Regions from separate parts of the Micromonospora sp. LOL_023 genome, predicted to be linked through region 2. Evidence: riboswitches for the same ligand, from Rfam matches in the RefSeq annotation. Region 2 holds a riboswitch; each other region holds the start of a gene.

Region 1 (3,271 bases), on a different contig from region 2:
CAGCGGGGTCCAACGCCGAGCCGATCCTGGCAGCAGTGGCACACCTGGCCTACCGGATAGCAGTGGCGAAAGGCGCCCTCCCAGGCCGGGGGGGGACATGGGAGGGCGCCTTTCCGGTGGCCGGTGCCGCCGCGCGACGGGGGGATCTAGCGGCGTGCGCCGGGCCATGGGGAGAAGTGACGTCTAGCCGGGCCTGCCGTAGCTGTGCACGCCGGAACCGATCTTGCGCATCGCGATCGGCTCACCGGTCTGCGACGCGTGCACGATCCAGCCGTCACCGACGTACATCCCGACGTGGGACAGGCTGTAGTAGAAGATGAGGTCGCCCGGTCGCAGCTCGTCCCGGCTGACGTTGCGGATCAGCTGCCGCTGCTGGGCGGCGTTGTGTGGCAGCGAGACACCGCCCTGGCGCCACGCGGCCGAGGTCAGACCCGAGCAGTCGTAGCCGGTCGGGCCGGCGGAGCCCCAGATGTACGGCTTGCCGATCTGGGCGCAGGCGAAGGTGACCGCCTTGCCGGCGGCACCGCCGGGGTAGGTCGCGGGGCACGGCGCGGGGCGCAGCGAGCCGAGCGTGGTCGTCGCGCCGTATGCCTGCAGCCGCAGGTCCTGGAGCCGGTCGACCTCGGCGTCGATCTCCTTGGCCTTCGCCGCGAGCTGGGTTTCGGTGCTGGTCAGCTCGGTGACCAGCTCGTCCAGCGGCGCCTTCTCTGCGGCGTACTTCTCCTTCAGGTCGACGACGACCTGGACGTCCCTGGACTGCCGGCGGGCGAACTGGTCGAGCAGTTCGAGCTGGTCGGCGAGGTGGGTCGGCTTCCCACTGGTCAGGATCGCGGTCATCATCGACGGGCTGCCGCCCTTGTACGACCGTGCGGCGAATTCGCTGACCCGCTCCATGGCCAGGTCGATCTGGATCTGCAGCGGCTGGATCTTCTTTTGCAGGGCCGCCGCCTGGCTCTTCTTGGTGGCGAGATCCTGCCGTACGGCGTTGTGCCGCTCGATGGTCGGCTCGAGCTCGGACCAGGCGTCGTCGATCTGCGCTTCGATCTGCGCGACAGTCGGTTGCGCCTGCGCTGGCGCTCCGACCAGCAGAAGTCCGATGCCGGTGGTGGCGGCGACAGCCGCGGTGAGGATTCGTCGACGTACGGGCGGCGCTGTTCGTCCGTGGTCCTGGCTGGACCATCCGGAGTGCCGCCGAGGGGCTCTCGTAGCCACCGGACTCCTTGTCCGCAGACCGCCTACCGGGTCAGCTGACGGGTTCGGGCGGAAAGGAGACGCCCTACCGCAGTTGATCCTGCGGATGCACCCCAGGTGCTGTGGTCCCCGGCTCGTCGTTCGCGACGATTCGGCAGTGTCAGGTCGAGGTCAACCGGGTTGGTTGACGTCCTCCCGACTCGACGATCCCCAAGGGTAGAGAGACCGCTTCTCCGTACGCAAGCGAGACAGCTACTCATATCTTTGCGTATTCGAGTGGTTGCCATTAGTGTATCGGCGCTTGTCGCTCAGGCGTTCGAATCCCGCCGGCTGGACCGGCACTTTCGCACCGGCCCAGCCCACTTTCCACCGGCGGTCAACTAACCGGCTTGACCTGGTCAGACCCGTTTTGACCTGCCATCTCAGCCCACTCGGCGGAATCCGACCAGCGGCATGTGGTCGATATTCTCGATTTGCACTGGTTGTCCGGCGCGGGGCGCGTGGACCATCAGGCCATTGCCGATGTACATGCCCACGTGATGTAGGTCACTGAAGAAGAAGACCAGGTCGCCGGGGAGCGCCTCGGCCCGACCGACCGGAACCGCCTGGTTCCACTGGGATCCGGTGAAGTGGGTGAGCTGGACGCCGGCACTCGCCCACGCGTACTGGGTCAGGCCCGAACAGTCGAACGAGTTCGGACCGGTGGCACCCCAGACGTACGGCTTGCCGATCTGGGCGCAGGCGGTACGCAGGGCGGTGCCGGCGGCGCCCCCGACCGAGACCGCCGGGCAGGGGCCGGAGACTCCGGAGCTTCCGGTGTAGCCAGCGGTCTGGTACGCGGCGGCCCGCGCCTGCTCCAGCCGCTCGATGTCGGCGTCGATCGTCTTACGCCTGGCGGCGAGTTCCTCGTCCTGCGCCTGCTGCCTGGCGATCAGCGCGTCGAGCGCCTGCTTCTCACTCAGATAGCGGTCCCGGGCGTCCAGGACGGCCGCGATCTGCTGCTGCCGTTGACTGGAAATCCGGTCCAGCACCATGAGCTGGTCAGCGAGACTGGTCGGCGAGCCCGATTTCAGCAGCGCGTTGAATTCGCTGGACGGGCCGGTGCGGTAATAGCGGTTGGCGACCTCACCGATCTCGGTCGCGGCCAGGTCCGCCTGCAACGCCAGCGGCCGGATCCGCTCGTCGAGCTCGGCGGACTTCTTCCGGTTGGCCTTCAGCTCGCTGTGCACCTTGTTGTACTGCTCGATCACCGGCTCCAGCTTGCGCCACTGGGCATCCAGCTCGTCCTCGATCTGGGCCAGCGTCGGCTGGGCGTGCCCTGGAACCGCCGATGACAGCACCCCGGCGGCCACGATCGTCAGGGTCAGTACGAATCGGGCGACCCTGACGATTGACTGCTTCCCGTACCCAGAATGCAACTTGGTGTGATTGCGAGTGCGCAAACGGGTGAGCACACGTGCCATTGGCAGCGACTCCTTCATTGACGATCGCTGGGCCTCGCACACGGGGAATCGGAGGCCGACGTACACAGCGGTCGGTGATTCACCTTATTGGAACGGCACGCATTGGATCAAGGCCGACGCCCCGGTCCACGCACACACCCGGCGGCACCGGACGATGCGGGGGCGGTTGACTGCGGGGCAGTTTGACCGCGGCCACCTCACGCCGTTGGTGGGGCACCCTGGTCCACGTGGGGTGTTCCGCCGCGTACCGGCCAGAGCCACCGGGACAACAGGCGGACCGCGCCGGCCGCGACCGCCCCGACCAGGACGCCGGTCGCGTTGTTGACCCAGTCGTAACCGACGCACTCGCGGCCCATCCCCAACACGGCCTGGCCGAGCTCCACGGCCGCCGGGGCCAGCAGCAGTACCCCGACGGCGATCAGCGGCCGGCGCACCGCCAGCACGGTGCAGAACGCCAGCGGCACGAACATCGCGATGTTGCCGACCCGTTCCCCCAACGAGCCCACCGTCACCAACCCGGACCAGAGCACCGACGGGTCGGTCAGGGACCGGACGCAGGCCGCGATCACCTGGCCGTCCGGCCCGTCGACCGACACCCCGGGAGCGAGCGGTACGCC
Region 2 (3,271 bases):
CGGCGACGCCGAGGGTGAACTCCCGGGTGTACGGGTAGTGGTACTCGCCGACGCCGGTCGGCGTGCCGGAGATGGCCGCCTGGGTGGTGTACGAGACCCCGAGTCCGCCGGAGGTCGGTTGGAAGGACATCGGGTGGGCGTGCAGCGGGTCGGAGTACGCGCAGTTGTAGCGCTTGAACAGCAGCGACGACCACCAGTCGTTGGTCGGCACCGCGCCGGTCGGGGCGTTGCCGGTGACGTACTGCCGCGGGTTGGCGGAGATGTTGCCGCAGGCGGTGGGGGCGGCGGCACCAGCCGGTCGGCTGGTGGTGTAGCTGCCGGCGCCGACGGTGGCGGCGTCGGCCGTACGCAGCATGCCGAAGATCAGTCCGCTGGCGAGGAGCGCCGTCGCGGTGGTGGCTGCCACGATCCGGCGCGGCGTCCGGCCTGGACGCCCGCCACGGATCGACAGGTTCATGGTGCCTCCGGTTCGGTCGGGCGTGCTACATGGTCGCGAAAGGTTTCACGTCCATTAATGAGCTATTGCCAGGACGTCACCAGAGATGCAGGCGTCTGTCAATATCCTGACCCGAACTTCCGTGGATTCGGAAGGTGTTGGTGGTCTTCGGTTGACAGCTGCGTTGAGCTTGCTATATATCTCTGTGAGAGCGCTCTCCTGAGCCTTGGGGCGACCACCACCCGTGGTAAGGCGGGTATCACCGACAGTCAAAAGAGCGCTTTCAGTCATCCCGTCGCGCCCTGTCATTGAGTGGCATCTGTCGGTCGCCGGTCAATCGGCGACCAGTGAAACCGTCATGTCCAAATGAGCCAGCCGAATACTTCGCCGGCTATTCGCCGGGCGGACGGTTCGACGATGGAACGAGTCGGCCCGTCTCCCGGACCCGGATGTGCGACGGCGGCGGCCACCAGAGGTGGCCGCCGCCGTCACCGGGGAGGGATCGGTTGGTCGGGTGGATCAGTAGACCGACAGGTGCACGTGGTTGGTGTGGTCGCTGGACGGGTCGCCACCGGCCCCGCTGTACGACTTCCAGCCACTGCTCGGCAACCAGATCCGCTTGTACCAGATCACGTAGAGCACGCCGAGCCGGTCGGCGTTGTTGATGTAGTAGTTCGCCAGGTTGTCGCCGTAGGTCTTGTCCCCGCCGGTGGCAACTCCGCCGAAGGTGTTGGGCTGAGCGGCGAAGTCGCAGGCCCGGCCCTTGGGATGCTCCCCGGAGCCGCCGTTGCGGAAGCAGGACACGTACCGGGTGAAACCGGCCGCCTTGGCCTGGTTGAGTGCGTGCAGCGTGCGTGGCGTGATGCAGCCCGACGTGGTCGGGTCACTGATGCTGCAGGACTCTGCCGGCCAGGAACCGTTCGCGTTGCGCGGTGCCGGGGTCGCCGACGCGCTGCCGGACCCGGATGACCCGGATGAGCCGGATGAGCCGGATGAGCCGGATGAGCCGGATGAGCCGGACGAGCCGGACGACGATCCGCTGGAGCTGGCCGCGGCTGCCCGTTCGGCCTCCTCGCGTTCCTGCTCCTCCGCGGCGACCGCCACGGCGAGCGCCCGTTCCGCCTGCTTCTTGCGCTGGTCCATGATGGTGACCTGTTTGCTCTGCTCGCGGATCTCATGCTCGATCGCGGCTTTCGACCGGGTCACCTGGTCGCGGGTCTCGTACAGCCCGCGGAGCTGCTTGTCCTCGTTGGCGGTCACCGCGCTCAGCGCCGCCGCCCGGTCCACGAAGCCCTCCGAGGTGCTGTTCAGCAGCGCGGAGACCGGACCGAGCCGGCCGTTGCGGTACGCGCGGTCGATGATGTGGCCGACGTTGCTGTTGCGGACCTCCAGCTCGGCCTCCACCTCGGTGAGCTGGTCGGTGAGCTGCCTTTGGCGCTTGCCGGAGTGCTGGAGCGCGGCCTTGGCATCGATCCAGCCCTTGGAGGCCGCGTCGAGCTCCTTGCGCAGACTGGGGGTGCCACCCTCGTCGTCGGCGCTGCCGGGTGCGCGGGCCGGTACGGCGCTGGCGGGTGCCGCGGAGCCGATCGGGGCGCCGGTGACGGCGATCAAGATTGCGGCTAATGGTGCTAACAGAGCGAATCGGGTTTTTCGCGCCGACCGAGGTCGGGCGTTCTTGTGGAGCGTCAACTTCACGGTGCAGGTTCCTTCCGTCAGCCGCCGACCGGGTTAGCTGACGGGTTCGGGACGGAAGATCCCTACCGCTGACGCGGATGCACCCCAGGTACGTGGTTCCCCGGCTCGCCGTACGGGCGATTAGGCGACGGTCCCCGCAGGCGCCGGAGGGGCGCCGCCCGAACGGAGACCGGGGCCGAGACTACCGGCTGTAGGGACTTCCGGCGCGGGATCGAGCGCTATCTTCTGTCAATAAAAATCGGAAATATGGCTACATGTTTGCTGTTTGTATCGCGGGAAGGTCACGAAACTTAAGCATCTGCTAATCACCAGTCCGCTGGTCCACAGGGGTCGGCTGGCGACAGTGGCTCGACTTGTAGCGTGGCGTGTTCTATCCCAAACTCTCCGTGCAGGAGCTGGCGGGCGTCGCGCAACGCGACGCCGACCTCTACCGACGGGTCGACGGTGAGGTGCGCCGACGCGACCTCCATGCCGGGCGTCAGTGTCCACACATGCAGATCGTGCACGTCGCAGACCCCCGCAACGGTCGCCAGCCGGCTCCTGACCCGAGGCACGTCCACGTGCTCTGGCGCCACCTGAATCAGAATCCGCAGTGCCGTGCGGGCGAGTCGCCAGGTGCGCGGCAGGATGAACACGCCGACGCCGACGGCGACCAGCGGGTCGGCGTACCACCACCCGGTCGTGGCGATGACGACGCCAGCCACGATCACGCCGACCGACCCCAGCAGGTCGGCGAGCACCTCCAGGTAGGCGCCACGGACATTGATGCTTTCCCGGGCGCCGGCACGTAGCAGCCCGAAGGCCACGATGTTGGCGACCAGTCCGGCCGCCGCCACCACCAACATCGGTTCGGCCGCTACCGGCTGCGGCGCGCCGACCCGGCGTACCGCCTCGATCAGTACGTAGAGCGCGACGCCGGCGAGCAGGACCGCGTTCGCCAGCGCGGCGAGCACCTCCAGCCGGTAGAGACCGAAGGTGCGCTGAGGATCGCCGCTACGCCGTCGGGTCGCGGCGATCGCGGCGAGAGCCATCCCGATCCCGAGTACGTCGGTGAACATGTGTCCGGCATCGGAGAGCAACGCCAGCGATCCGGTGAGCAGGGCGGCCACCGCTTCGACGACCATGAACGTCGCCAGCAGG
Region 3 (3,271 bases), on a different contig from region 2:
GAAGGCGCGCAACTTCGCCTACTACGAGCGGCGTACGGTGCGCGACTCGTCCCTGTCGGCGTGCACCCAGTCGGTGCTCGCGGCGGAGACGGGGCACCTGGAGCTCGCCCACGACTACATGGGCGAGGCCGCGTTGATGGACCTGCACGACATTAACCGCAACACCCGCGACGGCATCCACGTGGCCGCGCTGGCCGGGGCGTGGCTGGCGTTGGTCGCCGGGTTCGGTGGGATGCGCGATCACACCGGCGAGCTGTCGTTCGCGCCCCGGCTACCGCAGCGGATCAACCGGCTCGAGTTCACCATGATGTGGCGGGGCATGCGGCTGCGGGTGACCGTCCAGCACGACGAGGTGACCTACTCGTTGCGCGACGTCGACCCGAACGCCACCATCGAGCTGACCCACCATGGCGAGCCGGTCACGGTCGCGGCGGACAAGCCGATCACCCGGGCGATCCCGCAGGCCGGGCCGGCCGGCCCGCCGCCGCAGCAACCGACGGGCCGTTCACCGGTGCGCCGTTCGGCCCGCGCCGACTGATCGGCCCGACTGATCGGCCCGACTGATCGGGCCGATCACCGTCCGTCCTGCTGGGGAGTGCCGGTCGGCAAGTGTGACTGACCGGCACCTCCCGTTCCTGACCGGCAGCGCGACCGACCGACCGGGCCGAACCCTTACAACAGGGACAGGTGTACGTGGTTGGTGTGGTCACTGCTCGGGTCGCCGCCGGCACCGCTGTAGGAACTCCAGCCGGTCGTCGGTGACCAGAACTGGCGGTACCAGATGACGTACAGGATGCCGAGCTTGTCGGCGTTGCGGACCAGGAACGCGGTGAGGTTGTTGCCGTACAGCCGGTCGTCGCCGAAGGCGTCGCCGCCGAATCCGCTGGACTGCATGGAGAAGTCGCAGGCGCGCCCCTTGGGGTGCTCGAACGGCCCACCGGGCCGGAAGCAGGAGACGAAGCGGTTGAACCCGGCCTTGCTGGTCTCGTTCAGCGCGTGCTGGGTACGCGGGGTGATGCAGCCGGACGTGGTGGGGTCGTCCTGACTGCACGACTGTGCCGGCCACGAGCCGTCGGAGTTGCGGGGTGCCTGCGCGGCGACCGGCGAGGTAGCCGAGACGAAGCCGTTGGTGGCGACCGCCCCGACCAGCCGTAGGGCCCGCTCCGCCTCCTTCTTCTGTTTGTCCATGGCGGTGAGCTGCTGCTCCTCGCGGGCGACCTCGGCGTCGATCGCCGCGACGGCGCGGGCGGCCTGCTCGCGTGCCTGGTTGAGTTCGCGTACCCGCTTGTTGTCGTGCATGGCGATCATGTCCAGGCCTTCGGCCCGCTCCAGCAGATCGTCCGGGCTGGCGCTGTTGAGCAGCACCATCACCGGGGTGATCCGGCCGAGCCGGTACGAGTTGGCGGCCACCTCGCCGATCTGGGGGGTCAGCGCGTCCAGTCGTTCCTGGATCTTCTCCAGTTCGAGACTGAGCTGGAGTTGCCGCTTACGCGATTCCTCGACGGCTGCCTTCGCCTCGACGAAACCGCGTCCGGTCGATTCGAGCACCTCGCTGAGCAGCGGTGGTGCGCCTTCGCCCGCAGGATCGGACTCCTGGGCGGCGGCCGGCGACGCGACGACGAACCCGGCGAGTAGGGCGGTGACGGCGGCCAGCGCCGCAGCCAGCGGAAACCGCCGGCGGAGGGGTGCGGTCATCCTGTTCCTTTCCTTGGCCGCCGACCGAGTTAGCTGACGGGTTCGGGACGGAACGATCCCTACCGCTGATGCGGATTCACCCCAGTGGAAACTTGGTTCCCCGGCTCACCCCGGAGGGGTGATTGGGCGGCGGTCACTGCCGGCACCGGAGGGTGCCGCCTGGCAGAGACCGCAGGCAAGCCTACCGGATCGATGGCTGGCCCCGACACCTCCGGAACCGTGGTTGACCTGGGGGAAATCCGTTACCGGGCAACGACATTCGGTGATGTCCACTGTCTGCACTTGATGGCGTACTCGGGGTTGACGTCGTGCCCCGTCACGTCTGGCTGCAGCCCGGTTCTCTGCTTGATAAAGTACGATAAAGAACAAAAATGCCAATTGAAAGCTTTGGGCGAATTGATATGTCGGACGAGAATGCTTCACCTGTCGCGTCGGGCGACGACAGCGTCGTGGTCGTCGGGCTCGGCCGATTCGGTGGACAGGTGGCGCTGTCGCTGCGCCGTCTCGGGCACCACGTCCTGGGCATCGACGACCATCCCAAGCGGGTGCACCGCTTCGCCGACCGGCTCCCCCGGGTGGTCGAGGCGGACTCGACGGACGAGCAGGTGCTCCGGCAGCTAGGGCTGACCGGCCATCCGTGCGTCGTGGTCGCCATCGGGTCCGACATCGAGGCCAGCGTCCTCACCGTGGTGGCGCTCACCGAGCTCGGCGTGCGGGAGATCTGGGCAAAGGCGGTCACCGCCAAGCACGGCCGGATCCTCAGCTCGGTCGGCGCCCATCACGTGATCTTTCCGGAGGCGGCGATGGGTGACCGGGTCGCCCACCTGCTGGCCAGCCGGATGCTCGACTTCATCGAGTTCGACGACGGGTTCGCCATCGCCAAGGTGTGTGCCCCGGCCGACACCGCCGGTCGGACCCTGGCCGAGTCGCGGCTACGCCAGCGGTACGGCATCACCGTGGTCGGAATCAAGGAGCGGGATCAGCACCTGCGCTACGCCCGACCCGAAACGACGATCCCGCCGGACGCGCTGTTGATCGTGGCCGGGTCCACCGCCGAGGTCCAGCAGTTCGGCCGCTGAACCCGCCGAACGAGCCGTCCGGACCGGGCCCTGGCGCACGTGACGGCCGGGTTTCCGGCGATCACCGGCCTGTGATCCTGGTCGTAACCGTCTCGTCACGCCTTCATTTCGTGAGCTGATCAGCCTCTGGACTTTCGCAAACTCGTGACTCAGGCTACAGTCCCTGCATGGGAGCGCTTCCATTGATGGACGTGCCCCTAGATCAGGGTCAGACGTACGCTGACGCGAGGTCTGCGTCAGCACGTCGACCGCTCAGCCGTACGGCTGGCGGCGGGCCAGCCCGGACTCCGCCGCCAGCCCACGCACCACCTGTCGAGAGGAGGTGGAACCAGAGCCACTCGCGTGGCCCGGCTCCCGCGCGTCACGCACGATCTGGACGCCAAACCGCTCGTGCGTGTCAGTAACTGATGGTGGGGACGGGGGTTGCCCTCCCCGTCCCCACGCTAGTCCCCGATTGTTACGACGCGGAATCGCCGACAAGTCAGGACCGCGACGCC

Evidence for each region. A riboswitch is a leader RNA that binds a small molecule or an ion and turns the genes downstream of it on or off. The one in region 2 is predicted to bind cyclic di-AMP.
Region 1: it holds a riboswitch for cyclic di-AMP, as region 2 does, so the genes downstream of both, ACFHVL_RS05385 (NlpC/P60 family protein) here and ACFHVL_RS24345 (coiled-coil domain-containing protein) in region 2, are expected to answer to the same signal.
Region 3: it holds a riboswitch for cyclic di-AMP, as region 2 does, so the genes downstream of both, ACFHVL_RS04375 (coiled-coil domain-containing protein) here and ACFHVL_RS24345 (coiled-coil domain-containing protein) in region 2, are expected to answer to the same signal.

What each region holds. Positions count from the first base shown of each region.
Region 1 covers NZ_JBHMIM010000006.1:122,796-126,066, forward strand. Annotated here, with positions in the region: gene dcd (dCTP deaminase) at 1-60, shown strand, start outside; gene ACFHVL_RS05385 (NlpC/P60 family protein) at 184-1,212, opposite strand; cyclic di-AMP (ydaO/yuaA leader) riboswitch at 1,218-1,358, opposite strand; gene ACFHVL_RS05390 (NlpC/P60 family protein) at 1,614-2,543, opposite strand; gene ACFHVL_RS05395 (VanZ family protein) at 2,852-3,271, opposite strand, start outside.
Region 2 covers NZ_JBHMIM010000052.1:42,239-45,509, reverse strand. Annotated here, with positions in the region: gene ACFHVL_RS24350 (hypothetical protein) at 1-457, opposite strand, end outside; gene ACFHVL_RS24345 (coiled-coil domain-containing protein) at 956-2,047, opposite strand; cyclic di-AMP (ydaO/yuaA leader) riboswitch at 2,138-2,268, opposite strand; gene ACFHVL_RS24340 (cation diffusion facilitator family transporter) at 2,437-3,271, opposite strand, start outside.
Region 3 covers NZ_JBHMIM010000005.1:55,571-58,841, reverse strand. Annotated here, with positions in the region: gene ACFHVL_RS04380 (glycoside hydrolase family 65 protein) at 1-538, shown strand, start outside; gene ACFHVL_RS04375 (coiled-coil domain-containing protein) at 673-1,695, opposite strand; cyclic di-AMP (ydaO/yuaA leader) riboswitch at 1,698-1,834, opposite strand; gene ACFHVL_RS04370 (potassium channel family protein) at 2,097-2,774, shown strand.